4 regions of the Lentibacillus sp. L22 genome follow, and region 4 is predicted to be linked to each of the others. Evidence: riboswitches for the same ligand, from Rfam matches in the RefSeq annotation. Region 4 holds a riboswitch; each other region holds the start of a gene.

Region 1 (7,709 bases), on a different contig from region 4:
TCGGTTCGCGTTATCCGCGCGTTGGATCTGAATCCGGATATTGTCAATGTCAATGGTGGAGCAATTGCCCTTGGTCATCCACTAGGCATGACCGGTACGAAATTAACGTTGAGTTTGATCCATGAAATGAAGCGCCGGAACGTACAATTTGGTGTTGTAACGATGTGTATCGGTGGTGGTATGGGTGCTGCCGGGGTGTTTGAGTTAATTTAATCTATTAATCCGTTGGTAAATTATTAATAGAAAGGACGTTAACAATGAGTGAAACAAAAGAAAAGTTATTTAAAGGTGGAGCTTTTTTAGTAGAAGATTTAACCGCTGATGATATTATCACACCAGAGGATTTTACAGAGGAACATAAAATGATTGCCAAAACAACCGATGAATTTGTTTCCGGCGAAGTCCTGCCCGTGAAAGACAAACTGGAAAATCATGAATTTGACTATTCGGTAGATTTGCTTAAAAAGGCTGGTGAGCTCGGATTATTAGGTGCAGATGTTCCAGAAGAATATGATGGTCTGGCATTAGATAAAATTAGTTCATCGTTGATTACTGAAAAATTTGCCCGTGCAGGTGGATTTGGAATTACACATGGGGCACACGTTGGTATTGGTTCCCTGCCGATTGTATTTTTCGGAAACGATGATCAAAAGAAAAAATATTTGCCAAAGCTGGCGACGGGTGAACTGTTAGCAGCATACGCACTGACAGAACCTTCCTCAGGATCCGATGCCCTGGGTGCAAAAACAACAGCAAAATTAAATGAGGCTGGTACCCATTATATTTTAAATGGCGAAAAACAATGGATCACTAATTCGGCATTTGCTGATGTATTCGTTGTCTATGCCAAAATTGATGGTGAACATTTCACGGCCTTTATCGTTGAACGCGAATTTCCCGGCGTTTCTACTGGAAATGAAGAAAATAAAATGGGAATTAAAAGTTCATCCACACGTACATTAATTTTGGAAGATGCAGAGGTACCTGTTGAGAACTTATTAGGCGAAAAAGGCAAAGGACACAAAATTGCTTTCAATATTTTGAATGTAGGACGTTATAAATTAGCTATCGGGGCTGTCGGTAGTTCAAAACGCGGAATTGAAGTAGCAACGAAATATGTGAACGAGCGTAAACAGTTTGGCCAGTCAATTTCCGACTTTAACTTAACGCGGGAAAAGTTGGCAACCATGGCAGCGAGAACTTATGCCAATGAAAGTGCCGTTTATCGTACAGTGGGTCTGTTTGAACAACGCATGGGTTCACTAACGGATGAACAATTAAAAGATGGTAAAGAAATAGCAAAAGCAATAGCGGAATATCAAATCGAGTGTTCCCTGAACAAATTTTCGGCCTCGGAATGTCTTGATTATGTAGCTGATGAAGCCGTACAGCTCCACGGAGGGTATGGTTTCATGGAGGAATATGAAGTCGCAGGTATGTATCGTGATTCGCGAATTAACCGTATTTTTGAAGGGACCAATGAAATCAACCGCCTTCTCGTGCCAGGAACATTGCTGAAAAAAGCGATGAAGGGTGAATTGCCATTACTGCAAAAAGCGAAAAGTTTGCAGGAAGAACTCATGATGATGATGCCGGAAGAGATTGGGGATAAAACACTGGAACAGGAAAAACACCTTTTGAAAAACGCCAAGAAAATTATTTTGCTTGGTGCCGGTCTGGCAGCGCAAAAGTATGCAAAAAAATTGGAAAACGAGCAGGAAATCCTCGTGAATCTGGCTGATATGGTTAATGAAGTGTACAACATGGAGGCAGCTATTCTACGTACAGAAAAAGCGATCAACAAATCAGGAGAAGAACAAAACAAACAAAAACTGCTTTATACGCAAGTCTATGTTCAGGAGGCATTTAATCGGATTGAAGCAGATGCCAAAGAAACATTAATTGCTGTTGAAGAAGGCGATACATTACGAATGATGCTGTCATCGTTACGTAAATTAACGCGCCACACACCAACCAATGTAATTGCCAAGAAGCGTGAAATTGCTAAAGGTATTATTGAAGAAGAAAAATATTTTGTATAAAGTAGTGTTCGTTAAATGAATTCGGGTATAGCTGTTCCCGCCGAGAAGAGAATTTGGGGGGGACTGTTTTTTCGGAATTCTGGCAGTATTTTTGTCGAAATCTCCCTATGATGATCCACCAAATGAGTTTTTTAACTGAAGAAGGATAAAATGTGAAAACCCTCCTGCTGTAATCTGTAGCAGGAGGGTTTCAAATGGTTATATATTTAACGGTAATATCCAGTAATTGCGCTTTCTTCGACTATGTACATCTAATTTTGTTATAATATATGCAATCAAAAAAGGGTGCAAAGGAGTGGTTCACATGGCATTGACATTCTACTGGTATCCAAAATGCGGTACCTGTAAAAAAGCGAAAAATTGGCTGGATGAACACAATATAGATTATACAAGTATACATATTGTGGACAACCCGCCATCACAGGAAGAATTGATGCAATTGATCGAGAAAAGCGGGTTGCCTGCAAAGAAGTTTTTCAATACGAGTGGCAAGAAGTATCGGGAAGGAAATTTCAAGGAAAAAATTAAGGATGCAAGCACCGAAGAAATGGCAGAAATGCTCGCATCCGATGGCATGTTGATCAAACGGCCGATCGTCACGGATGGACAGAATGTAACGGTTGGATTTAAGGAAGAAACTTTTCAGGAAAATTGGTTGTAAAATTAAAGTGAAATACTAGAAATAAACGAGAATACCTAGTATAGTAATATTGCAATGAATAAAGAGGATGTTCAAAAAGTCCGGTAAAAATGACCTCAGACTACTGTTGACGTTACAACAGGACGCCCTAAGACCTTAGCTGATCTTGGTCCTTTTTATACTCCTTTTTGAACGCACTTTAACGGAGGGATTTTCAATGAGCTTACCAGAAGAATTATTATATTCAGAAGAACATGAGTGGGTAAAAAAAGAAGACGATAAAGTCAGAATCGGAATTACAGATTTTGCCCAAGATGAATTAGGCGACATTGTTTTTGTTGAATTACCAGAAGTTGGTGACGACATCGAAGCAGATGAGCCTTTCGGAAGTGTGGAATCGGTAAAAACTGTTTCAGAATTGTATGCGCCAATTAGTGGTAAAGTTGTTGAAGTAAATGATGATTTAGAGGACAACCCTGAATTTGTGAACGAATCACCATATGAAAAGGCGTGGATGATTGTCGTTGAACCATCGGATGAATCAGAAATGGATGACCTGCTGTCGGCTAAACAATACGAAGAAGTAACGCAGGAAGACTAATTTCCACAAATGAATAGTACATGTCAGAAGGCTGGCTTGCACCGAAAAAGAAGGTGTATAGTCAGCCTTATTCACATCATAAGATGGTAATAGGGAAGCTTTTTGCTTGAATTGGTAAGGAGTGCTATGGGATCATGACAAATGAATCGGATAAGGTGATTATTGTTGAAGGGTTAACCGATAAAAAGCAAATCAAAAAAGTCATCACAGAGGACCTGGAAATTGTTTGTACGAATGGAACGCTGGGTGTGGAACGGTTTGATGAACTATTATATGCGTACGATTTGGATAATAAAGACGTATTTATTTTAGTTGATGAGGATGATTCAGGGATCAAGTTACGCAAACAATTGGCCCGGGAACTTCCGCATGCCAATCACTTATATGTCAGTAGTGAGTACCGGGAAGTAGCAACAACGCCCGAGCAGGTACTTGCGACAATTTTGGTTAGCAAAAGCATTGAGGTTAATCCGATATTTTTAATTTAGGGTGATCGTATTGCAGCAATTTACAGAAGAAGCAAAAGCAAAAGAGAGTTATTTTCTATATATTTTCACCCCGTTGTGTGGTACGTGTAAACTGGCCAGGACGATGCTGGATAAGATCGAGTCTGTACATCAGGAAAATATTTTTTACGAAATGAACGCCTCAATAAATCCGGAGTTTATGCAGGAATACAAGATCGAAAGTGTTCCGTGTTTGTTCATCAAACAAGATGGAAAAATCAAGGAGCGAGTTTATGCATTCCGCTCCATTGCCAATATTTATCACTATTTGCTTGAATATAAACCGGAATTGTTTGCGACATCATAATTCAACGAGGCTCTGGCAAACAAGTGGATCCAGCATGGACAAAGGGTATAAGGACAGGGTATCCATATTCTTATATTGCCTTTTGCAGGCGGTTGATCTACCAACCAATTGATGTAGGATAATTGGGAATTAGCGAACTATTGAACTTCATATTGACACTAGTGATTTGCAATGCTAATATTTAATTTATTATTAACAGCAATATATGATAAATCTCTTATCTTGAGCGGTGGAGGGACTGGCCCTGTGAACCCGCGGCAACCTTCAGGCAATTCGTTTGAAAGGTGCCAATTCCTGCAGAGTAGTACTTTGACAGATGAGGGAACTTAGAAGACATTAAAAACGTCTTTCTGTTCCCCGCAGAAAGACGTTTTTCCGTTATGTGGGGCATAATATAATCATGAAAATACAGATGATTTAAGTTTGTTTCCTGTATGGTTTGCCCTGGAAGGATTTTAAAAGGAGGACTATTTCTTGATTTCGATTGAAGGGTTGAGCAAAATTTTCTCATCATCCAATAATGAGCAAATCACTGCTGTGAATGAATTAACGTTAGATATACAAGAAGGCGAGATATTCGGGGTGATCGGATATAGCGGGGCGGGAAAGAGTACGTTTGTCAGGCTGCTGAATCGGCTGGAGGAACCGACGAGCGGACGGATTGTTATCCATGACCACGATATTACCGAGATGAATGCGAAACAGCTTCGGGTTGCCAGACAAGAAATCGGTATGATCTTTCAACATTTTAATCTGCTTTGGTCACGGACGGTCAAAGACAATATCGCATTTCCGCTGGAGATTGCAGGTGTTCCAAAGGACAAGCGTGACAAGCGGGTGAAGGAATTAATCAATCTTGTTGGTCTTACGGAACGCGAGAATGCTTACCCATCCCAGTTAAGTGGTGGACAAAAACAGCGGGTGGGAATTGCCAGAGCGCTTGCAAATAACCCGAAAGTATTATTATGTGACGAAGCAACTTCGGCGTTGGATCCGGAAACAACCGATTCCATTTTGGACCTGTTGGTGGATATTAATAAACAGCTGGGATTAACGATTATCTTAATCACCCATGAAATGCACGTCATTCGCAAAATTTGTAACCAGGTCGCTGTCATGGAAAAAGGAAAAATTGTGGAGCAAGGCGATGTGTTGGACATATTTTTGCGGCCGCAACAGCAGGTAACGAAGCGTTTTGTTGAACAGGTGATGGGGACAGCAGATGAAAATGAAGGTGTAACAGATCTGATTAACACATATGAGCATGGTAAAATTGTTCGTCTGCATTTTATTGGGGAAACTGCCAATCAGGCACTCATCAGCAAGGTGGCCAAGGAGTTTTCCATCGACGTAAATATCCTGCAGGGAAAAATTACGCAGACACAGGCAGGAGCCTATGGAACATTGTTTGTTCAGATGATCGGCGAAACGTCTGAATTGAACAAGGCGCTCCGGTTTATTCAGGATACCTCGGTAGAAGTGGAGGTGTTCCGTGATGCTGACTGATTTATTTCCTAATTTGAATATGGAAGATTTTTGGGATGCGACCTATGAAACATTTTATATGACCTTATTGGGACTTCTTGGTACATTTATTCTGGGAATTTTACTAGGGTTGCTCTTATACCTGACAGCTAAAGATGGGATATGGCAGAATAAATTTATTAACCTAATTGTTGCTGCTGCTGTCAATATCTTTCGTGCGATCCCATTTATTATTTTGATCTTTTTGTTATTCCCATTTACCGATTTTTTACTAGGAACGATTCGCGGCCCCAATGCTGCATTGCCTGCCTTAATTATCGGGTCGGCACCGTTTTATGGCCGATTAGTTGAGATTGCTCTAAAAGAAGTGGATAAAGGTGTGGTTGAGGCTGCAAAATCCATGGGGGCAAAAACAAGAACAATTATCTTTCGCGTCTTACTGCCGGAATCGATGCCTGCTTTGATTTCCGGATTAACGGTGACCGCAATTGCGTTAATTGGTTATACGGCAATGGCTGGAGTAATTGGCGCTGGAGGATTAGGTAATTATGCCTATTATTTTGGTTTCCAGCGACGTGACTTTGATGTTGTCCTTGTTTGTACTGTGGCAATTGTTATCATTGTATTTATTTTTCAGTTCATTGGCGACTTTATTTCCAATAAATTAGATAAAAGATAGAGAGGGGAATTTTTGATGAAAAAGGTTTTTATACTTCTGTCTGCAATACTGGTACTTCTTTTAGCGGCTTGTGGCGGTGGTTCCAGTGAGGGTAAAGATGAAGACGGTAATACAACCATTAAAGTGGGTGCAACAAGTGTCCCACATGCCGAAGTATTGGAAAAGGCGAAACCGATCTTGAAAGAAAAAGGGATTAATTTAGAGATTGAGGAATTTCAAGATTATGTATTACCTAACGATGCACTTGCTGATAGTGATCTGGATGCGAATTATTTTCAAACCATTCCCTTCTTAGAACAAGTGATAAAAGATACCGGCTACGATCTGGATTACATTGATGGCATTCATATTGAACCAATGGGGATTTATTCAAAAGATATTAAAAGTCTGGATGACGTCAAAAATGGTACAGAAGTGATTATGAGTAATTCAGCGTCAGACCATGGACGGATACTGGAATTATTTGAAAAAAGTGGCTTAATCAAGCTGGATGATAATGTGGATAAAGTAAATGCGCAGATTGATGATATTGTTGAAAATCCAAAGCATTTAAAATTTTCAGCTGATTATGATGCTGCAATTTTACCGGAACTCTATAATAAAGAAGACAATGTCCTTGTTGCAATCAATACTAACTATGCAATTCAGGCTGATTTAAATCCACTGAAGGATGCTTTGGCTATAGAGGACGAAAATTCCCCATATGTGAATGTGGTTGCCGTACGATCGGAGGATAAAGATAATGAAGCATTAAATACACTTGTTGATGTGCTGCAATCCAAAGAAATACAAGATTTTATGATGGACAAATACGATGGAGCAGTTGTCCCGGTCGGTGGCGAGGATTAAATTGCAACGTTTAGAAAATATCGAGTAAATGACAGGTATAAGGGTGAAAATAAAGGTATTTAACGAAAAATAATTATTGTGTTTACCGCAGAAGGATTTTTCCTGCGCAATGAATTGTCTGAGGTTTATATTCGTTTTGTCAGGGGAATTGTCCTTGTGTTAACCTTATGATTGTAAATAAAACGAAAGGATGATTCACTATTCATAGTGGAATACGAATGAATTACACTCCCGAAATGGAAAAGGCAATGCAGCAGTCTCATGGAATAGGTTACGCTGAATATGGGAGGAAGCTTGACAAACGAATTAATATTGAAAAGAGAAGACAAAAAGAATATGAGCAATGTAAACACATGGTAGCAGAAATCGATAGTCATTTGCATAGATAATAATAAAAGGATAGATGCTGGCAACTCCAATGCGGAGCTTGCCGGCATTTTTGTTATTGAAGACAGTACATCATATGCCATGTGGGCAAAGAAGTGCGTGCCTTGTTGGATGAGACGTCGGCTGGGATAACAGCATATTTCAAGTAAAACCTGTTACAGATGACAGATCATGTTTCATGCGTGGACGAACAAAGAGACCTTACTTTATGTT
Region 2 (7,709 bases), on a different contig from region 4:
TATGCTGTTACTGTTTATTCCCGTTACCGTACTTCTAAAAGTATCACAAGGTATTGCCACAAGTTCGGTTATTATTTTGCAGTTATATGGTGCCGGGCATATTACTGTACGATTTATTTTCGAAGAGTTCTTACTGATATTGGTAGGAGTTGGCGTTGGATTACTGGTTAATTTATATATGCCTAGTTTGGAAAAAAAGTTAAAACGAATGCAGCGAAAATTGGAAAAAAACTTTCAAACGATTCTTATGGAAATTGCCTCGTACATACGGGATAGAAATGAATCATGGAGTGGAAAAGAAATTACCGAGGTAGAACATATTCTAGAAGAAGCGAATGACCTTGTGGAACGGGATATGGAAAATCATTTACTGAGACAGAAGCACCCCTATCAGGATTACTTTATCATGCGGAAAGAACAGTTTGAAGTTTTGCGGCGAATGCTTCCGCTTGTCACCAAACTGCCAAATACCGTAACTATTTCGGAATCGATTGCCGACTTTTTTGAGAAATTATCCCAATCCGTCCATCCTGAGAATACGGCAGAACTGTTTTTGGATGAACTGGAAAACCTCAAGAAAGAGTTTGACGAAGAACCACTGCCAAGGACACAGGAGGAATTTGAAACAAGGGCAAACCTGTTTCGATTGCTGCATGATATTGAAGACTATTTAATATTGAAAAAGAAATACAAGGCAAGCGATGTGGACAAAAATAAAAAGACTGGTACCGACCAAACAGGCCGGTAGTCCAGTCTTTGGAATATTGCTATAAAAACATGGCTAGTCCAGTTGTAAGTGATGTTAAAAGCATGGCGAGTATCATCAGGTAGACAATAAGTTTAAAACGTTTTTGTTGTTTTGAGTGTTTCTTTTCCGTTGGTTTTACCTGTTTGTTTTTTGGTTTTCGTACCACCAGTATTCCTCCCTCATTGGCGAATCCTACCTGTATTTTATCGTTAAAAGTTGGTTAGGACAAGTGTAAACAAGATGAAGGGAGAAAATTGCATGGAGTTCCATCAAGTGGCTATAAGATTTTTACAAATGTAGATAATGATAATCTGAAAAGTAGAGGAAGTGTAAGGTAATGGTTCAAATAAATCAAGATCGTCTAGTAGAAGAATTTATGGAATTAGTGCAGATTGATTCGGAAACAGGTCAGGAAAGTAAAATAGCAGAGGTCTTAAAACAAAAGTTTACAGACTTAGGTCTTGATGTTGTAGAAGATGATAGTAAGTCAGAGACAGGACATGGTGCAGGAAACTTAATTTGCCATTTGGAAGGAACAAAGGACAATGTGGATACGATTTATTTTACATCACATATGGATACAGTTGTCCCTGGAAATGGTGTCAAACCCTCCATTCAGGATGGATATATTGTTTCTGATGGAACAACCATTCTTGGCTCTGATGATAAAGCCGGACTAGCGGCTATCCTGGAAATGATTCGTACTTTAAAAGAAAACGAGATCGAACATGGTGATATCCAATTCGTTATCACGGTAGGAGAAGAATCCGGTTTAGTTGGTGCAAAATCCTTGGATCCGGCAATGCTTAAGGCGAAATACGGCTATGCAATTGATAGTGATGGTACGGTAGGGGATATTGTTGTTGCCGCACCTACGCAGGCCAAAATATTTGCGGTCATGAAAGGAAAGACTGCCCATGCCGGGGTTGCACCGGAGAATGGTATATCGGCCATCACCCTTGCAGCCAAAGCGGTTGCAAAAATGCCTTTGGGCCGAATTGATGAAGAAACGACTGCCAATATTGGCCGATTCGAAGGTGGAAAACAGACGAACATTGTTTGCGATTATGTGGAAATATTAGCGGAAGCACGCTCGCTAGTTCCGAAAAAGATGGAGGAACAGGTGGCGAAAATGAAAGAAGCATTTGAATCAACGGCGAACGAACTTGGAGGCAGTGCTGAAGTAAATGTGAAAGTGATGTACCCAGGTTTCAAGCAAACACAGGGTGATCAAGTTGTTGAAGTAGCTCGCAATGCTGCCAAAGCAATCGGCAGGGAGAGCAAATTGTTAAAAAGCGGCGGCGGTAGTGATGCGAACGTGATTGCTGGCTTTGGCATTCCAACGGTGAATTTAGCCGTTGGTTATGAGGATATTCATACGACCAATGAACGCATTCCTGTTGACGAACTGGTCAAAGTTACGGAATTAATCACTGCAATTGCTCAAGAAGCAGCCAAACAATAATAACTGGAATTTCACGAAAGAAGGGCTGGGATATTCCAGCCCTTCTTTCATATATGTTATAATGTTAGAAACAACAGTTCGCAAAGGGTGGATAACATGTCTCAATGGTATCCGAAAAACGGGCGGGTAATTTTCCATATTGATATGAATTGTTTTTATGCATCAGTTGAAATGGCTTATAATCCTAAGCTAAAAGGGAAACCGCTGGCAATTGCCGGAAATCCTGAGGAACGAAAAGGAATTGTGGTAACCAGCAGTTACGAGGCCAGGGAAAAAGGGGTTAAAACAACGATGACATTGTGGCAGGCACGCAAACTATGTCCCAATTTGATTGTCATGAGACCTAATTTTGATCGATATCGAACCGCTTCAACGGAAATGTTTAAAATGCTTGCTGCAATCACCCCGTTCGTACAACCGGTCTCCATTGACGAAGGTTATATGGATATTACGGAATGCGAACAGCTTGGCGATCCGATTACGATTGCTGAAAAATTGCAGAAACAAATCAAAAACGAGCTGGATTTACCTTGCAGCATTGGCATTGCGCCAAATAAATTTTTGGCAAAAATGGCCTCCGATATGAAAAAGCCAATGGGGATTACCATTCTTCGTAAGCGTGATCTTCCTCAGAAGTTATGGCCACTTCCAGTTGGTGAAATGTATGGCGTTGGGGAAAAAACAGCCCGTAAATTAAACGCGATTGATGTCATAACCATTGGTGATTTGGCCCGTCATGATGTATACCGGCTTAAACAGGTTTTGGGAGTTAACGGAGAACGATTACAAAACCGGGCTAATGGCGTGGATCCAAGGCCGGTTGATCCAGATGCTGTTAATGAGTTTAAAAGCATTGGCAGTTCACAAACATTACCTGAAGATACGACCGATGAAACAGAAATCCGCAAACTGATGCACCAGCTTGCTGAAAATGTGGAACGCAGGATGAGACGAAAACAGGCAGCAGGAAGCAGTGTTCAAATCATGATTCGCTATCATGACCACAAAACAATTACCAGAAGCAAAAAACTGCAAACATATATTGAGACAAAAGAGGATATTCTTCAAGTTGCCAATGAATTATTTCAAAAACACTGGAATTTGGAGCCAATCCGTTTGCTTGGTATAACGGTTCAGGATGTGGATGAGAAACAAAATATCGCCTACCAACTGGATTTATTCACGTATGAGCAGGAAGCGGAAAAGGAAAAGCTCAATAAGGCAATTGATGAATTAACCACAAAATACGGCAAAAACCCATTTAGGAAGTTGACGAATCTTGAAAAGGATGAACAACCACATACAAGTTTTCAAAAGGATTTTCTGGATGATTACAAGAGATAAGTGCTCACATCATTATATATGGTGTGGGCTTTTTTGTGGGGATCAAGCATAAAATGTATGTGGGCTGCGTATTTTATGTTGACAATCCCTACCAGTATTGTTAACATTAAAACCAATCAACAATTAAAGATTCTTATCAAGAAAGGTGGAGGGACTGGCCCTGTGATGCCTGGCAACAGACTGTGGCAGTACTGTGCTAATTCCTGTGAACGTGTATGTGTTCAGAAGATAAGAAGGAGCCATATGTGATTAAATGTGGTTTACCCTCTTCTTGTCTTAAAGGAAGAGGATTTTTTAGCTATTTAATCATAAAAAGGGGGAGACGGAGCATGAACATTAAGGAGCAAAACAATATTCTTGAATCGATTTATTCAGAGCTGGATCAGAATTTGGAGGAAATTATCGGTTGGAGAAGGTATATGCACCAACACCCGGAACTTTCATTTCAAGAAGAAAACACTGCTAAATTTATTGAAGAAAAACTGATCGGATTCGGACTGAAGGTAAGGACAAACATTGGTGGTAATGGACTCATCGGCATTTTGGAAGGAAATCAACCCGGAAAAACAATTGCATTGCGCGCAGATTTCGATGCCTTGCCGATTGAAGATCAAAAGGATGTACCATATAAATCATTAAACCCTGGTGTCATGCATGCATGCGGTCATGATGGTCATACCGCTGCTTTATTGGGAACAGCTAAAACCCTCAGCAAGTATCGCCGGTATATAAATGGTACGATCATCTTCATTTTCCAACCTGCTGAAGAGCTGCCTCCCGGGGGAGCAAAATATATGATAGAAGAAAATGTACTAGATGGCGTAGACTACGTATTCGCTGCACATCTTGCATCTGACATTCCATTGGGGAAAATTGGTGTAGGGGCAGGATATAAAGCAGCTGCAGTCGACAAATTTGAAATTACAATTGAAGGAACTGGAGGCCATGGAGCAAGGCCACATCAATCCAATGATCCGATTGTTATTGGCAGTGATATTGTCAATGCCTTGCAAAAAATCGTCAGCCGGAGAGTCGATCCATTAAAATCGGCGGTCGTCACGCTTGGTGTGTTTCAGGCGGGAAATGCATTTAACGTTATCCCTGAAACTGCACGATTGGAAGGAACGGTACGTACATTTGATGAAAAAGTAAGAACGCAAGTGAGCGAGCAGATTTATTCAATTGTAAACGGCATTGCAGCCGGTTTTCAGGCAACAGCGAAAATAGATTATTTATTTGGTTATCCAGCATTGTATAACCATCAAACAGAAACGGAAACAGTCAAAAAGCTATTAAGTGAAACTTTTTTAGAGAGTTCGGTTGTTGATCTTGAAACAGGCATGGGTGCTGAAGATTTCTCCTACTTTCTATTAGAAAAACCAGGTACATACTTCCGGGTTGGTTCACGAAATGATGATGAAAGCACACATTTCCCACATCATCACCCGAATTTTGATATCGATGAGCGGGCGTTGTTGAATATTGAAAAGGCATTTACGAAAATTGTTTCTTATTATTTGTTTTAAATATGAGCGATGAACATGGGGGAGTGTGATGAAGGTTTACAAATCATTGCAAATCATATTACGTTTAATAATCTCATTAGTCATTATTGGTTTAATTGGCTGTTCAAAGGATAGTAACAGTCAGAATGCAGATAAAGAAACAGACGGTACCCCGGTTAAGGGAGGAGAGCTGAATGTGGCGATCGGATCTGAGCCGGATTCCCTTGACTGGATGTATATTTCTGCGACTGCCACAAGAGACATCGCTTGGAATATGTTTGAAACTCTATTTGCCTTAGATCAGGATTTTGGTGCAAAACCAATGATTGCAAAGGACTATAAGCTTAGTGATGACGAAAAGACCTATACTATTCAGTTGCGTAAAGGGGTGAAATTTCATAATGGCGCCACCGTGACAGCTGATGACGTTGTTGCCTCCATTGAACGTTGGGAAAAAGTATCCTCTGTCGGGAAGATTACTGGTAAATATATTAAGCGAGTAAAAGCGATTGATGCGTATACGGTTGAAATTAAATTAAAGGAAATTTACCATGCTTTTGTTTCCGATATGACTGCTCCAAAATCAGCCTTGATTGTCATACCTGAGGAAATTGCCAACGAAGCAGATGATAAGCCGCTTAAGCAGAACCAGCTTATTGGAACTGGCCCATATCAATTTGAAAAATGGGATAAAGGAAATGAAATTGTTTTAACCCGGTTTGATGATTACACAGCTCGTGAAGAAACAGATTGGAATGGTTTAACCGGAGAGAAAGTGGCTTACCTTGATAAACTTAATTTTCAAATTGTGAAAGACCCACAAGTAATGGTAAATGGATTAAAGACAGGAATATACGATTATGTTGAAAGCATTCCAGCCGATTTGTTTGATGTTATTGATGCTAATGCAGAATTAGACCCGGTTACCTACATGAATGGGTATAACATTATTTCAATGGATAAAACAGAGGCTCCGTTTGACGATATTAAGGCTCGTCAGGCGCTTCAATACGCATTGGATAAAAAGTCAATTGCTCAGGCTGCATACGGAAATGAACAATTTTATAGTTTTGATGGAGCATTATTTGATCCGGAACAAGGGGAACTTTATTCAGATAAAGGAATAGACAACTATTTAGCTTATGACAAGCAGAAAGCAAAAGAACTGCTTAATGAGTCAAATTATAATGGGAAGACGCTGACCATTTTATATTCCAATGACACAGCGGAGTATGAGAAGATTGCGCAAATTGCCAAACAACAAATGGAAGAAATAGGATTTAAGGTGAAGTTAGAACCTTATGAATGGGCGACCTATCTGGAAAAATGGATGGATCCATCGAATTGGGATTTAGTTGTTATTGGTTGGTCTACCCGGTTTTCTCCTAGTGAACTTGGTATGCTGGAGTTAAATGCGGCAAGAAGCGGCTGGTATACAAGCGAACGCTGGGAAGAATTAATAAATCAGTGGGGAACGGCCAAATCAACGGAAGAGAAACAAGAAATTTTAGGTGAAATGAATCAAACCATATATGATGAACTACCATTTATAAAAATTTCTAATGTGAAGCGGTTTGACGCCAAAAGTAATAAAGTTCGTCATTTGGAGAACTGGGTTGGACCTCGTTTTTGGAACACCTGGAAACAAATGGAGTAGAATGTAACGGAGGTCCCGTTTATAACGGGCTTCCGTTTTACATAACTACAAGATAATGACGAAATTTTAGTTCACGTATTAAATTTTAATACATAAGTTAAATGGTGGGATTACTTTTGTTTTTGAACCCTAATTGCGAACTCGTTACTGTATATTTTATCGATAAAAGACGCTTTTATACTGTGTGAAAAATATAAAGAGGTATTGGCTTAAAAGTACAGAAGAGAATAAAAAATTATAAGGATGATAGATAGTTTTATAGAATTACTGATAAGGTGTAAATGGGGGATTACCGTGAATATCAAAAAATATAATCATATTTTTATTGCAATATTAGGTCTGTTTCTAATGAGTGGTCTCATCGGCTGTAGTAAAGATGCCGCTTCAGACGGAAATACAGACTCCGCTAAGCAAAAACCAACAGAAGGCGGAACATTAAATGTCGCGATATCCGCCGATCCAGACACGATTGACTGGATGTATACAGGGGCCACAGTAACCCGGGATGTAGGCTGGCATATATTTGAAACACTGTTTGCACTAGATAAAGACTACAAACCTAGACCAATGATTGCGGAGGATTATGAAATAAGTGATGACCAAAAAACCTATACAATCAATATTCGTAAAGATGTGAACTTTCACGATGGTTCTGCTGTTACCGCGGATGATGTGGTTGCATCGATTGACCGATGGAGAAAGGTATCTTCTGTTGGAACTATCGCCAGCGAATACATTGATCAGGTAAAAGCAACAGATGAACATACGGTTGAGATAACGTTAAACCAAGTATATAGCCCACTTTTGGCGGATATGGCTGCACCAAAATCGGCGCTTACCATTATCCCGGAGAAGATTGCTAAAGACGCTGGGGAACAACCATTGCAACCAGAGCAACTTGTAGGTACCGGTCCATTTAAATTTGAAACATGGGACCGCGGAAGTGAAATTGTCCTTGCTAAATTCGAGGATTATTCTGCTCGAGATGAA
Region 3 (7,709 bases), on a different contig from region 4:
TAATTTCCCCGGCATACTCGGTTCCACCAATTAAAATGGTACGCCGTTTAAATGAAATCAGAACAAACACCTCCGAACTTGTCCCGTCCACTGCTGGATCCGCTTTGAATTCAGGTGCAGAAATGATCGTGAATTCAGCATGATGCGTGGCAAGTTCCTCTTCGGTTGGTGTGATAAATAATTGTCTGGAAAATAAGTTATGCCAGGCATATTCATTAATCACTTGAATGGGCAAGCGGTACTTTTTATCGGCACCAGCAAAGCCTTTAAAAGAATATAATTCATCCCGGTTTTTTAAATGGACAATAACTTTTTCATATAATTGTTCAAATTTATCCTCATCAATTGCCTGGTTTACAAGGCCCCAGTCAATAAATTGTTTACATGTGTCATCTTTTACAATAAACTTGTCTTGTGGAGAACGCCCGGTGTATTTGCCGGTTGTCGCCTGGATGGCACCGGTTTCAGTTAAGATACCTTCACGTCTGGCAAGAATTTTTTCAACAAGTCTTGGAACAGACAGGTTTTGCAGGATATTTCCTTCTGCCAATAGTTTATCGGCCAGTGTTGATCGTTCCATCGCTTTCATGTGAGCCACCTTCCTTTTGGTGTAAGTTATACTTACGATATGTCAAATTTCAAGTTTGATTATTAGTATAACACATTAATTCATATAGTCCATACTAATGTATTAATTTTCTTTGAAATGTTGAATTAGCGGAAGAACATCAACCAGGAAAAGCAAGTGTCGGTTAGAATCGGAGGGATATCGACCTTAGAAAGCGGGAATCGACCAAAAGTGGTGGGATATCAACCTCAGAAGGCGGATATCAACCAAAAGTGCGGGTGTATCAACCTGAAAAAGACGGAATCAACCGAAAACAGGGGGAGTATCAACCTAAAAAAGCGGATATCAACCTGATGGGAATCGACCAAAAGTTAAAGAACGTTTAATGGTAAATGAACTCCTTTCTTCGGTTTTGGCGGAGGGACAGGATTAAAAAGGGTTGTAAAGGTAAAATGCCTGTTTGATGTCAATATCCTTGAGAGTTAGTTTCAATTACGCGTACATATATTTAGTTAACTTCAGACCAATTCTCCATTAAAAAGGGAGTTGGTTTTTGTTGTTCAAATTTGCTTATTGAGACTTTTTGGAAGATGGGAGATTAAACAAGACAATGGAGAAAAACCATATCTAAATTACATTGGTTTGTAAGGAGAATTTATTGGTTATTGCCATGACTATAATGTTGTGAACGTTTAAGTGATTATATTCATTTGTAAAAAGCTACTAAATTGAATGCCAGAACAAGGGTAACTAGAAGCATGTACATAAAAACAAAGCCTAGATAATTTATTGAAAGTTCTAACCAGGATCATTGACATATGTTCCCTACAATGATAAGGATAAAGTATAAAGACCGGATTGTACTGGAGGAGTTTCACCGAAGCGTAAAATAAAGGGAGATAGGAAAAATGAATAAAAAATTAATGATGATGTTGTTAGCGGGGTTGTTGTCAATGGTATTAGTTGCATGTGGAAATAGTGAAGAAGATAAAGAGGATACAAAATCAGATACAGAAAAACAGGAAGATGAAAAAGAAATTAAAGTAGTAACTGCGGATCTATTCCATAAAAAGTTTTTCAATGATAGCTTTGGTATGGACGCACTTGGGGTATATGGGACTTTAAAAAATGAGGGTGAAACACCTGTAATTATCTCTGATGTGGAAATTACACTGTTTAATGATGAAGATAAGGCTATAGAAGTAAATACTGGTCAGGAAGATATTTTTAATAGTACGGCTATTGCTCCAGTTGTTATGGATGTTGATGAAAAAAGCTTTATTAATTTATATTTAGACTACAAGGACAAATACAAAGAATTAGACCACGTAGAAATTGATTATGAAGCTAAGCCAATATCAGCGGATAAACTAGTAAACATTGAGCTTGATAAAGATTCTATTAATCCAATGGGAGAATTACAGGAACCGGAAGAATGGAAAAAAGAAGATATGTCTGAAGGAACGATTCAGGGGAGGGAAGACATTCCTGTTACTGATGCAGATATTACCTTTAATATTGAAAATAAAGATGACAGAGACGCCAAGTACTATGCAGGTATTGGTGTTTACGATGAAGATGGGGAACTGCTGGGAACAGTTTTAGATACAGAGGATCTAGAAGATGATCATGTTCTTAAATCTGGAAAGGTTAAAAATGTCGAGGCATTAGACTCAGTCCCATTCAATATGGATAATATAGATCATGTAGAAGTTTACGTAGGTGGGATAGAGGCAGACGAAAGTGACTATTTGGAGGATTCAACTGTTGAAGAGGCTATAGAAGGGCACTTTAGTGAAGAAACTGATCAGAAAGAAGATAGTAACAAGTCCAATGATAAGGAGGAGGATTCAGAACTAGATCAAAACGATAAAAAAGAAACAGCTTCTTTAGACAGTTATTCAGAAGAAGAAATTGAATATGCTCGTGTCTGGATGCAGTTTATGGAAGTACAGGATATTACAGAACTAAATGTTAACAAGGTATCAGTGGGGACGCCTATTAATCCTCACGTTGATAAAAGTTCTAATTATCCAGAAGATGTTGTGATTCTAACTTCAGACATGACAGCAAATGGTATTATTACTTATTCAAGTAATGGAGATGGAACCATTAATATTTACCCAATTCCTTCACAATTTCCTCCAGAGGAATTTATTCAAGAGGAGGAAGGAATGGATATGCAGGAATACACTCAGTATTTAACGGATAATACTGAAAAGATGGATGTAGCCCCTTTAGATGATGATAAAGTGGCAGAGTTCCTAGACTCAGTAGATATTAAATATATGTAAACACCGTATATTTTACTATCAAGCCCCTTTGTAAGATTTTTTAATTGTCACTATTATTGTTGGTGACTTAAATATAAATAGATCCCAAAGGCTCATAGGGCTTCTATGATACAACAGAATAACGGATAAAAACATTGACATAAACAGGTGTTTTCGTTACGATAAATGACGAACGGACTCTCTTATTCAGAGTTGGTGGAGGGACAGGCCCGATGAAACCCGGCAACCATCACAAACGTGTGAAAAGGTGCTAATCTGATGCAAGGATAATTCCTTGAACAATAAGAGCGAAAGGCCACGAACCCTTTCCTCCATACGGGAAAGGCTTTTTTTGTTTTTAAGGAAATTGTATTCAATTAAAAACATGCATCATCCAAGATGTTTGAACAACATGTATGATAATCAATAATGATGAGTTCCGTACCAAAATTAAAGGGAGAGATTTGGCCTATGGCTGCAAATCGACGTTTATTCACATCCGAATCGGTCACGGAAGGGCATCCTGATAAAATTTGCGATCAGATTTCGGATGCGATTTTGGATGAAATTTTAGCAAAGGATCCAAACGCCCGTGTCGCTTGTGAAACCACTGTAACAACCGGTTTGGTATTGGTTTCTGGCGAGATAACGACGAGCACATATGTGGATATTCCGGCAATAGTCAGGCAAACGATTAAAGATATCGGTTATACCAGAGCAAAATATGGTTTTGATGCGGAAACATGTGCTGTACTTACAGCGATTGATGAACAATCGCCCGATATTGCCGAGGGTGTAGATACCGCCTGGGAAGCACGGCAAGGCCGAATGTCGGATGAGGAAATCGCGGCGATCGGTGCCGGGGACCAAGGCTTGATGTTTGGGTTTGCCTGTGATGAAACAGAAGAGTTCATGCCAATGCCGATTTCGTTGGCGCATAAAATGGCAAAACGTTTGGCGGACGTGCGAAAAGATGGCACACTTGATTACTTGAGACCGGATGGGAAAACCCAGGTAACAGTAGAATATGATGACCAGGATAATCCGGTAAAAGTGGATACAATCGTTATTTCCACCCAGCATCACCAGGATATTTCAACTGAACGAATTGAAAGGGATTTGCTTGAGTATGTCGTTCGCCCAGTCGTTCCGGCATACCTGCTGGATGAAACAACGAAATATTTCATTAATCCAACAGGCCGCTTTGTTATTGGCGGTCCACAAGGGGATGCCGGATTAACGGGACGGAAAATTATTGTTGACACATACGGAGGATATGCCCGTCATGGCGGCGGTGCATTTAGTGGTAAAGATTCAACCAAAGTGGATCGCTCCGCAGCATATGCCGCCCGTTATGTTGCCAAAAATATAGTTGCTTCCGGGCTTGCCAAAACATGTGAAGTACAGCTTGCGTATGCAATTGGTGTCGCTGAACCAGTATCGATAGCCATTAACACGTTTGACACGGGAACAGTTAATGAAGAAAGATTGGTTGAAGCGGTTCGAGAATTGTTTGATTTACGCCCAGCCGGCATTATTCGTATGCTTGATTTACAACGGCCTATTTTCAAAAAAACAGCTGCCTACGGACATTTTGGCCGAACCGACATCCTATTCCCATGGGAGAAGACGGATAAAGTTGAGGAATTAAAAGCATTGGTACAGATATAAGAACAATTGGTATGACTTTTCGTTATTATTATATATTTTTTGAGCCGATATTCTTATCGAAATAGGTCATCGTTTGTGATATACTCAAAAAGATATGATTACGAGAGCAAGAGAGTGAGGCTAAAGCCAATGTGTGGATTTATCGGAATGATTCGCAATAAGCCGGGGTTGCCAAATGAAACGGCAATACAGGCCTTTGAGCGGCAAAATAACATTATAACCCATCGTGGACCCGATGACGAGGGTTATTTTCACGATCATTATGTATCGTTTGGATTTAGACGTTTAAGCATTATCGATATCGAAAGTGGTCAGCAGCCACTCAGCTATCAAAATGAAAAAATATGGCTTATTTTCAATGGTGAAATCTATAATTATGTTGAACTTCGGGAAGATCTACGTCAAGAAGGCTATACATTTACAACGGAATCAGATACAGAAGTCATTGCCGCACTATTTACCAAACATAAAGAACAGGCATTTCAATATTTACGTGGCATGTTTTCCATATTGATCTGGGATAAGGAAAATGAAACGTTGTATGGTGCACGTGATCCGTTTGGCATTAAACCAATGTTCTATAAAGAAACAGAAGAAGGTACAATTTTTGCTTCTGAGAAGAAAAGTATTTCATTGATGTCGGAAACGGAACAAGTTGATAATGAATCATTGCAACATTATTTAAGCTTTCAGTTTGTACCGGAACCATATACGATGACAGCCGGCATTAAAAAAGCGGAACCAGGACATTATTTTGTGAAAAAACCAGGGCAATCAATCAACTTTACAAGATATTGGCATGCATCGTTTAACCCTGTCTTAATGGACAAACAAGATTGGATTAAGCGGGTTCAAGATGTGATGTATGATTCGGTGAATGTGCATATGCGAAGTGATGTACCGGTTGGATCGTTTTTATCCGGTGGCATTGATTCTACATTAATTGTCGCGATGGCACGGGAGTTTAATCCGAACATTAAAACATTCTCAGTTGGCTTTGAACGGGAAGGTTTTTCTGAAGTGGATGTTGCTAAAGAAACAGCAGATAAACTAAATGTGGAAAATATTTCTTACATTATCTCGCCCGAGGAGTATGTGGAAAAACTGCCAAAAATCATGTGGCATATGGATGATCCACTGGCAGACCCTGCATGTGTACCATTGTATTTTGTCGCCAGGGAGGCACGAAAACATGTAACAGTTGTGCTATCTGGTGAAGGTTCAGATGAGTTATTTGGCGGTTACAATATTTATCGTGAACCAGAATCATTGAAACTATTCCATTCCATACCGAAGCCGGCTAAGAATCTGTTGGCTCGAGTAGCTGAAGTACTGCCAGAAGGTGTAAAAGGAAAAAGCTTCCTCGAACGTGGTACGACACCACTTCGCGAACGATATATAGGTAATGCGAAAATGTTTGAGGAGGAAGAGAAACGGCAAATCCTGAAAAACTACAATGAAAATCTATCATACCGGCAAATTACTGAGAAACTATTTGATCATGTAGCAGATGATGAATTGGTGAATCAAATGCAATATGTCGATATTCATACTTGGATGCGGGGAGATATTTTACTCAAAGCAGACCGGACGACAATGGCCAATTCGTTGGAGCTACGAGTTCCGTTTCTGGACAAGGAAGTCTTCCGTGTTGCCAGCCAAATTCCAGTTGAATTAAAAATTGCCAATGGCACAACAAAGAATTTGCTACGTGAAGCATCACGGGGGATTATTCCTGATCATGTACTTGACCGTAAAAAATTAGGGTTTCCTGTACCAATTCGCCATTGGTTGAAAAATGAACTGAATGGCTGGGCCAAACAATTAATCAAAGAGAGTGAAACGGACCATTTGCTGCATAAGCGTTATATCCTTGATTTGCTTGATGCACACTGTCAGGGTAAAGGCGACTATAGCCGGAAAATTTGGACGGTGTTGATGTTCATGCTGTGGCACCAGATTTTTGTCGAAAACAAATTTGATATAACTGAGTTAAGCAAACCGGATGTATCCGTGGAACCAGCGACAGTTAATAAATAAGCATAGAATAAAGCAGGCGGTAACGTTATAAAATCGTTATCGCCTGCTTTCCCATTTGCTTCCATGCAGCTTTGAATTCCGTTCTTGGTGCTTTATTATTCTGTTCCAGTGGATCATTGAAATAAATATACTTGTCATCATAGCCTGTTACCAATACCGCGTGCTCCCTCATGGTTACTTCAATAGGACCGTCTGGTGTTTGCCATGTGATAAATTGTTCTTTGGGTAGCTTTTTAAATGTGGCATTGATAATCACCAAAACCGGTCGATCCTGATTCAATTGGTGGATTATTTCATCAAAATCCTGCCCGGTAAAATTAAATACACGGTTTCCTGCATAAATCGACGCCAGTTCAGTAATCGGTTGATGATAAACCCCAAGTCCCGGGGTGGCAAAGGAATACATGTCACCAACAAAACCATTATTTGGATGACCGAAATAAATGCCTTCTTTTGTCTTTTGGTATGGCGTCGGATCAATTTTAATTTGTTGTGCCAGTTTCATTTTATCTGCCTGAATATTGTGGTATGCAAGCAACATCGCAAGGCTTGTCACTTCACAACCGCGTGGTAATTCCGGTAATTGGCTAATTTGGGGTGCTTTTAACTGAACCGATTCTTTTTCGTCTATTGGCTGTTCTTGGTTGGACGTTTTTGCTATGGCCGAGTCAATGAATGATTTGGGCAATACATGTGTGATTGATGCGATGATGAAGTTTTTGTGTTCCTTTATGTACATGCCACTAATGACGATTGCTGTAATAGTAAAAATAACACTATATAAAACAAACGAGCGACGAATCCAGCTTGTGGAAATCCTGCGGCGAAAAATTATAAAATAGACTGCGATGACAAAGGTAATAACTGCTAGCATGATGTGCACAATGATACACTCCTAAAATCTGAGCTGTAGTAATCTTAATATCGGCATAATTCCACTAAGTTTAAAATTCCTGGTTTAATTCTGTATGATATTTATAGTATTGACCTTTCTCTACATATGATTTACGCACACGCTCCATTTCTGCATAATCGGCATCGGTTAGTTTTCGCACCACTTTGGCAGGTCTTCCCAAAGCTAATGTTTGCGGCGGGATCGTTTTTCCTGGGGGTACCAGACTTCCAGCTCCAAGAAATGCATGTTCTCCAATCTCGGC
Region 4 (7,709 bases):
CCTTTTCATTTGGCAGGGAATTGTCCTTCTTGGCATTTGGCCTGAATCGATGATACCAAGTCCGCTTTCTGTATTCAATGCCATCTATTCAGGATTACTAGATATGACGCTTGTCTATGATTTATTGGCAAGTTTTCGGCATTTATTCATCGGCCTGATCATCTCGATTCTAATCGGCGCCGGGCTTGGATTCCTGCTTGCAACAGTGAGAACAGCAGATGAAACCCTAGGCACGATGATTTTGGCGCTCCAAAGTGTTCCTAGTATTGTCTGGGTACCGCTTGCGATTATCTGGTTTGGCTTTGGGGAGACATCGATTATTTTTGTCGTTGTTATTGGTGGAACCTTTGTGATGACGATGAATATGCGAACTGGTGTAAAAAACGTATCGCCCATCTATTTACAAGCAGCACGAACGATGGGATCAAGTGGCTTCGATTTATTTTTAAAAGTTGTTGTACCAGCATCGATCCCGCATGCCGTAACCGGTGTTCGCCTGGCCTGGGCATTCAGCTGGCGAGCATTAATGGCAGCCGAACTATTAAGCACTGGTCCCGGATTGGGATATACTCTTTCCTACGCATCTGATTTCAATAATATGAGTTTGGTTATGGTATTATCATTATTATTGGGATCATTGGCTCAGTAGCAGATCAGCTGCTATTTCAGCGGATTGAAAACAAAGTACTAAAACGATGGGGGTTGGAAAAAGCAGCATAATAGATTTTAGGATGAACATCGAAAAAACATGATAACCACACAAAGAGAGGGGACTTTAAATGAGAAAGACGTTAACTGTTTTCGTCATTGGGGCGTTTTTATTGTTATTAAGTGCATGCGGCGGCAATTCCTCTGCATCTGGATCTTCTGGTGATAAACAGAAAATTGTCATCGGTTATTTTCCAAACTTAAATCACGCACCAGCAATGGTGGCTATTGAAAAACAACTATATGAAAAACAACTTGGTGATGATGTGGATGTAGAATACCAGACATTTCCGGATGGTGGAGAATTTATGACCGCACTGGCAGCCGGGGAAATCCAAGGCGGGCTTGTTGGACCGGGACCGGCAATGAATAATTACATTTCCGGAGTGGACGTTGAGGTAGTTGCAGGTTCATCGACTGGTGGAACCGTCATTTTATCCCGAAAAGACAGTGGTATCAAGACCGTAGATGATATTAAGGACGCTACATTTATTACTCCGGGTATAGGTTGTACACATGATGTCCAGTATGAAACCTATATGAAGGAAGCGGGGATTACCTCAAACCGAACTGGCGGCCAGATGAAACATGTTACTGGCAAACCAGCCCAATATACGACGATGTTTGAGAAAGGGGAAGTTGACATTGCCGCAGCTCCGGAACCATGGGGATCAATGTTGGAACTGAAGGAAGGGGCAAATGTTCTACTTGATTTCGATGAAGTATCGTTTGGAGAAACATTACCGGCCGCAGTGTTTGTAACTAGTTCTGAATTGAAAGAAGAAAATCCGGAATTGGTACAAAAAATGGTTGATGCCCATAAAGCTTCTATTGATTATATTAATGAGCATCAGGACGAAGCGATTGATATAACCATTCAAAGTATTTATGACATTACCGGACAAAAAATGGAACGTGATGTGATGGAAAGCGCCTGGAAACGCACGAATTTCGTGTATGACGTTGATGAAGATACGATTCAGGAATTTGGGGATTCTTCCTTCGATTTGCAGTTTCTTAAGGAACAACCGGATTTTAGTGCCTTCGTTGACAAGAGTTTTATTGAAGAGTAAAGCGTGAGATTACTAAAAAAATAACTACCGCCAGTCTAATGTTTGCTTGCCTGACTGGATAAACGCCAATATAAAAACAGCCTGCACCCAATGTTTGCAGGCTGTTAATTTTATTCTGTATTAACTGATGATAGGATCCGTCTGTCCTATTTTAAGAGAAAACCAGAACCGAAAGAAATTTCTCTTTATCCAAGTTGCGGTTCTTTGACTAAAGCGGATAATGCTTGTTTTAAATCCTGCTTTAAGTCATCTGCCTGTTCAATCCCAACAGAGAAACGTAATAACCGATCGTCTACACCTCGCTTCACCCGCTCTTCAATTGGAATGTCGGCATGGGTTTGTGTTGCCGGATAGGTAATAAAACTTTCCACACCACCTAGACTTTCGGCAAATGTAATTAATTGTAATTGCTGTAAAAAAGGATCTACCCAGTCACTTTGTTGGAGACGGAACGATAGCATACCACCTTTACCAGGATAAAGCACATCCACTACTTCATCCTGTTCGCGTAAAAAATGAGCAATGTCTCTGGCATTTTGCTGATGTTTTTCCATCCTTAGCGAAAGAGTTTTTAACCCGCGTATTAATAACCATGAATCAAATGGGGAAAGCACCGCCCCTGAGGCATTGTGAATGGTTGCTAATTGTTCACAAAGCTCGTTACCCTTTGCTGCCACCAATCCGGCCAACACATCATTATGCCCGCCGATATATTTGGTCGCACTATGAATCACAATATCTGCCCCCAGCTCCAATGGGCGTTGTAAGTACGGGGTGAGAAATGTATTGTCCACAATTAATAATAGCTGATGCTTTTTCGCTAGCTTGGCAATCTGTTTGATATCAACTTCCTGCATCAATGGATTGGTCGGTGTTTCAATTAAAATCGCCTTCGTGTTGTTCGTGATGAGACTCTCGGTTTGGCCCAGGTCGGTAAAATCACTATAAGACGTCTGAATCTGATAGTGATCGGCATAATGATCGAGCAGCCGGTATGTACCGCCATAGATATCTTCTGTTGCAATGAGTTCATCACCGGAATGAAACAGCGAAAACACTAGCTGAATTGCTGCCATTCCGGAACTACAGGCATACCCCTGATCACCCGCTTCCAGATTGGCGATACCTTCTTCCAATAGATAGCGGGTCGGATTTTTTGTCCGGGTGTAATCGTACCCGGTTGACTGGTTAAGCCCCCGATGTTTATAGGCGGTTGACAGATAAATAGGCGGATTAATAGCCCCTGTAGACGCATCACTGTTGTTTCCCAGTTGTGCTAATCTTGTTTCAATACTTCTCTTAGTCATCTCATCATCTCCTGGTAAAGAATAAAAACAGTCTCTACTTAAAGATAAGAAGAGACTGTTGCATTATCGTTAGCACTCTTCTTATCTTCAAGCATCACGCTTCTGGAATTGGCACAGTACCTGGGATTGTAATTCCGCAAGTCTGTTGCCGAGGTTTCCAAGGGCCAGTCCCTCCACCTCTCTGGATAAGAAACAATTATATAATTTTAAATATTAATCCATACAATACAATTTTCCGGTTGAAAAGTCAAGCAAGACAGACAATAAAACTACGCTGAAAAAGTGCAAAGGGATAGCTATCGATGTTGGGTTTGTTTCAGTCTTGATACCATCCCTGAAAACCTGAAAATTTTGGAAATCACCGATGAATTTCACCAATCCGCCGTAAAATTGGTAAAATCGCTGATAAAAGCACCAAAACCGCCGATAAAGTGAAACTACATTTGGGATCCTTATTGAGAGTTCATGCAGGGAAAGCTTTCCACACCGCAATTAGCCAGATAAGTGAGCAAAGTTAGACGCGCGCTCTTAGGGTTTTGTGATATGATGAAGGCAAAGGGGAGGTACATATGATATTTACGTCGATTGATTTTGAAACGGCGAATGCGAAACGGCATAGTCCGTGCGCGGTTGGGATTGTGGTTGCCAATGAACATGAGATTATCGATGAATACTATACGTTAATCAATCCGTTGATGGAATTTAGTTCATTCAATATTGAAGTACATGGAATTACAAGTCGTGATGTTGAAAACCAGCCAACATTTGCGGAAATTTGGCCAACTATAAACGAATACCTTACTGATCATCTGGTGATCGCCCATAATGCCAGTTTTGATATGAGCGTAATCCGTAATACGCTGGATTACTTTAACATGCCATATCCGTCAATGGATTATTTATGTACTGCAAATATTTCCAGAAGGGTATGGCCGGAACTAATGAATCATAAATTGAATACAGTCGCTGTTCATCACGGGATTACGTTTGAACACCACCACGCTTTGGAGGATGCCCGGGTCGCGGCAAAAATTTTTCAACAGGCAGTTGATCAGCATGGTGGTCTGCTGGACTCACTATTTGCCCACTGTAAAATGGAAAAAGGCCGGATTTTTGAGCATGGGTATAAGACACCGAGGATGAAACGATCCAAACAACCAAGACGAATTAATTTCTCACGTATGTAAATGGGAAAACGGTCCGTCACCCATGCTGGACCGTTTTTATCGTATATTCGACATAGGTCTTATCACATCACACTTCTAAAAAATGGGTTGATTCGCCAGCTTTTGCTGTTATCCGGAAGAGCTATTTATATTCCATTTTCAAGGCTTTGTTTGCATTCTTTAAATCATTCTGCAACAGTTTTTTCAAATCATATGCCGGATATTCACCCCTCTCAAACATATAGGCAAAGACATTCCCGTGTGTTTCAATCGCTTTTTGCAAATGTTTATTTAATGTATCTCGTAACACAGGGGTAGCTATTTCAGTGATGGAGGCACCATAATTCTTGACACAACTTTTTGTTAATACTAATAGGTCGCCAGCATAAAAACCGTCCCCAAGATTGCGAAAATCCTCTTCATCTTCCTCTGTTTCACGAGGTGCCAAGGAATAAAATTGAGTCAGTTCCTTCAAGTTATTTTCCATATCCTTAATGCATTGCAGATAAAGATTCCGCAGCATGTCATCGCTTACTTCTCCTATCGCATGTTTCAATTTCATTAACCCAATTGATTGAAAGGCAACAAGTTCATGTACTTCCAGTGTTTCATGCCAAGCGAGATGCTTTGGCCGATTGCGCTCTGATGATTCCATTGATTTATGTTCCTCCCTTTAAACTAGTCAATGTCACTATATTCATTTAAACCCGGGACGGTACAGGAAACCAGGATTTTGGGCGAATATCCGATTTAGAAACTTTGCTGTAATTTAGAAATTAAGCAGAACAAAAATTCAGGCTCTGTTCTGCTTATGCCAGAATAGGCCCCGTCCGGCTCCAGCGCCCAGCGGCTAGCAAACTTCAGGTTTCTTCCTACGATAAGTCAACATCGGTTCGTAAGTTAAAGGAAGGCCGACTAAGAACGGCCTTTGCGGCCAACGTCGGCATACCCCTTTTGCAGGGGCATGTTTCCTTTATCTCGTCAGAACCCTTCCAGTTTGTACGCCGCTAACCGGACGCTTGCACCTTTGTTTTTTATCATTGGAAAAACTGTGATAGTATAATAGTATTATAGTTCGAAAAAGTCATACTGATAAAAAGCTTTTTCGATTTTCCAAATTAAAGGGGAGATTACATATGAATTTAATGGAAGGATTACAGCAGGGACTTGCACCGGATCGCGTGACGAAAAATGAAACCGTATTGGAACAGCATAGCAGTGATGAATCCTATCATACACCACATTTGCCTGAAATTGTTGTTTTTCCGGAAACGGCCGAGGAAGTGAGTCGCGTTATTAAACTGGCAAACAAGTACGAGCAGACAGTTGTCCCATTTGGTGTTGCATCCAGCTTGGAAGGAAATGTTATTCCCTATGAATCGAGCATTGTTGTGGATTTTTCCTTGATGAACAAGGTTTTGGAAATAAGGGAAAATGACTTTCTTGTCAAAGTGCAGCCTGGTGTTACCCGTTCACAGCTTGATAAGGAACTAAAAAAGTATGGCATGTTTTTTTCTGTTGACCCTGGCGCTGATGCCACGCTTGGCGGGATGGCGGCAACAAATGCCAGTGGCACAACGGCTGTCCGATATGGGATTATGCGTGATCAGGTCCGCGATATGGAAGTGGTTCTCGCCGATGGATCGATCATTCATACAGGCAATCTGGCAGCGAAATCTTCATCTGGTTATCATTTAAATGGCCTTTTCGTTGGATCTGAAGGAACACTTGGCTGTTTTACCGAATTAACATTACGGGTTTATGGTATTCCGGAATATACGATGGCAGCCAGGGCTTCCTTTCACAGTGTTGATGATGCAGTAGAAGCGGTCACTGCCATTTTACAGGCGGGTGTACCGATTGCCCGGGTCGAACTGGCGGATGCCCAATCGATTAAACAAATGAACTGGTTTAGCGAGACTGAATATCAGGAAGTGCCAACCATCTTTTTGGAATTTCACGGAAATGAAGCAGGGCTTAAGCAGGATGTCGATTTTACCCGGGAGATTGTGATGGATCATAACTGTCAGGATATTGAGTTTGAAACCGATACGGCGGGCAGAAACCGGTTGTGGGAAGCAAGACATAACGTTGCATACGCCTATATTCACGGCAATCCCGGCAAGAAACAAATGGTAACCGACGTTTGTGTGCCAATTTCAGAGCTTGCAGGGGCAATAAAAGATGCCCGTGAAGCAGTGGAAACATCGGGACTTGACGGTGGAATTGTCGGCCATGTCGGTGATGGTAATTACCACATATTGTTAATGGTTGATGTAAATGATCAAACCGATATTGATAAAGCGAACATCGTAAACGAACATATTGTTAATTACGCCCTTGCTCGTGGTGGTACTTGTACAGGTGAACATGGTGTCGGGATCGGCAAACGAAAATATGCGAAAAAAGAACATGGCGCTTCATTGGAAGTCATGCGTGCGATTAAACAAGCACTCGATCCTAAAGGTATTTTGAATCCGGGGAAGGTTATTTGAAGGGTCAGTCCCTCATTACGATAGTGCGTTAAAGTGAATGGGGGACTTGCTCACGATTTTTGGTTATCGGGATGTTGTGAGAACCGCGTTTTATACTAAGGGGATACGAAATTAACGTGCTGAAGTGAGCAGTCATTGTTAGGCTAACGGGGTAAAAAATTGTCGAAAACACTTTAATGAAAAGTCGCTGAAATTTTGGGGAGATGGGATAAAATAAAAATGATACCTTGGAGGGTTTTAATGATTATGGATCGATGGTTTACCGTTCAGCAAATCGACGGTAATACGTACGCTATTAGCGAATATGGCCATTGGGAAAAAGTGCATTCATTCTTATTACTGGGAGAGGAAAAAGCGGCACTGATTGATACTGGTCTTGGCATTGATCATATAAAAAGAATAACAGACCAATTGACTGACTTACCGATTGATGTCGTTACTACCCATGTTCACGTTGATCATATTGGAAGTCATGGAGAATTTGAAAGAATTTATGTTCATGAAGGTGATCAAGATTGGTTAGTGAATGGAATCAGTGGCTTGTCCATCGATCAAATAAGAAAAAATATAAGCAGGGATATAACAATACCTGTGCCGGAAACCTTTAATCCCGATACATATCAACCTTTTCAAGGGGAACCGACAGGCTTATTAAAAGACGGTGATGTAATTGATTTAGGGAATCGAATATTAACTATCTATCATACGCCAGGGCATTCTCCCGGGCATATAGCCATTTTTGATGAGTCAAATCGATATTTGTTTACGGGAGATTTACTTTATGATGAGACACCAATATATGCTTTTTATCCGTCAACAAACCCTGTTGATTTGGTCAATTCACTGGAGAAAATAGCAGGGTTATCGAATGCCTCAAAGGTTTTTGGTTCACATCATACAGTAGGGCTCGATCCTGAAATTTTAAATGAAGTAAAATCAGCGGTCAAGTTTTTGAGAGAG

Evidence for each region. A riboswitch is a leader RNA that binds a small molecule or an ion and turns the genes downstream of it on or off. The one in region 4 is predicted to bind S-adenosylmethionine.
Region 1: it holds a riboswitch for S-adenosylmethionine, as region 4 does, so the genes downstream of both, ABRT01_RS07230 (methionine ABC transporter ATP-binding protein) here and ABRT01_RS05815 (methionine biosynthesis PLP-dependent protein) in region 4, are expected to answer to the same signal.
Region 2: it holds a riboswitch for S-adenosylmethionine, as region 4 does, so the genes downstream of both, ABRT01_RS00145 (M20 metallopeptidase family protein) here and ABRT01_RS05815 (methionine biosynthesis PLP-dependent protein) in region 4, are expected to answer to the same signal.
Region 3: it holds a riboswitch for S-adenosylmethionine, as region 4 does, so the genes downstream of both, metK (methionine adenosyltransferase) here and ABRT01_RS05815 (methionine biosynthesis PLP-dependent protein) in region 4, are expected to answer to the same signal.

Annotation. Positions count from the first base shown of each region.
Region 1 covers NZ_JBFNXI010000010.1:61,143-68,851, forward strand. The annotation lists gene ABRT01_RS07200 (acetyl-CoA C-acetyltransferase) at 1-213, shown strand, start outside; gene ABRT01_RS07205 (acyl-CoA dehydrogenase family protein) at 258-2,042, shown strand; gene ABRT01_RS07210 (arsenate reductase family protein) at 2,347-2,703, shown strand; gene gcvH (glycine cleavage system protein GcvH) at 2,900-3,283, shown strand; gene ABRT01_RS07220 (toprim domain-containing protein) at 3,418-3,771, shown strand; gene ABRT01_RS07225 (thioredoxin family protein) at 3,782-4,096, shown strand; SAM riboswitch class I at 4,311-4,419, shown strand; gene ABRT01_RS07230 (methionine ABC transporter ATP-binding protein) at 4,571-5,602, shown strand; gene ABRT01_RS07235 (methionine ABC transporter permease) at 5,592-6,260, shown strand; gene ABRT01_RS07240 (MetQ/NlpA family ABC transporter substrate-binding protein) at 6,276-7,109, shown strand; gene ABRT01_RS07245 (YuzK family famiily protein) at 7,328-7,498, shown strand.
Region 2 covers NZ_JBFNXI010000001.1:25,335-33,043, forward strand. The annotation lists gene ABRT01_RS00125 (aromatic acid exporter family protein) at 1-748, shown strand, start outside; gene prli42 (stressosome-associated protein Prli42) at 768-914, opposite strand; gene ABRT01_RS00135 (M20/M25/M40 family metallo-hydrolase) at 1,086-2,213, shown strand; gene ABRT01_RS00140 (DNA polymerase IV) at 2,310-3,557, shown strand; SAM riboswitch class I at 3,688-3,792, shown strand; gene ABRT01_RS00145 (M20 metallopeptidase family protein) at 3,887-5,083, shown strand; gene ABRT01_RS00150 (ABC transporter substrate-binding protein) at 5,112-6,719, shown strand; gene ABRT01_RS00155 (ABC transporter substrate-binding protein) at 7,014-7,709, shown strand, end outside.
Region 3 covers NZ_JBFNXI010000031.1:25,399-33,107, forward strand. The annotation lists gene pckA (phosphoenolpyruvate carboxykinase (ATP)) at 1-589, opposite strand, end outside; gene ABRT01_RS12985 (hypothetical protein) at 1,477-2,862, shown strand; SAM riboswitch class I at 3,042-3,150, shown strand; gene metK (methionine adenosyltransferase) at 3,313-4,512, shown strand; gene asnB (asparagine synthase (glutamine-hydrolyzing)) at 4,642-6,552, shown strand; gene ABRT01_RS13000 (C39 family peptidase) at 6,578-7,426, opposite strand; gene ABRT01_RS13005 (gamma carbonic anhydrase) at 7,497-7,709, opposite strand, start outside.
Region 4 covers NZ_JBFNXI010000008.1:32,468-40,176, reverse strand. The annotation lists partial or broken gene ABRT01_RS05825 (ABC transporter permease) at 1-720, shown strand, start outside; gene ABRT01_RS05820 (aliphatic sulfonate ABC transporter substrate-binding protein) at 780-1,781, shown strand; gene ABRT01_RS05815 (methionine biosynthesis PLP-dependent protein) at 1,967-3,088, opposite strand; SAM riboswitch class I at 3,167-3,280, opposite strand; gene ABRT01_RS05810 (3'-5' exonuclease) at 3,658-4,275, shown strand; gene ABRT01_RS05805 (spore coat protein) at 4,397-4,909, opposite strand; gene ABRT01_RS05800 (FAD-binding oxidoreductase) at 5,391-6,749, shown strand; gene ABRT01_RS05795 (MBL fold metallo-hydrolase) at 6,990-7,709, shown strand, end outside.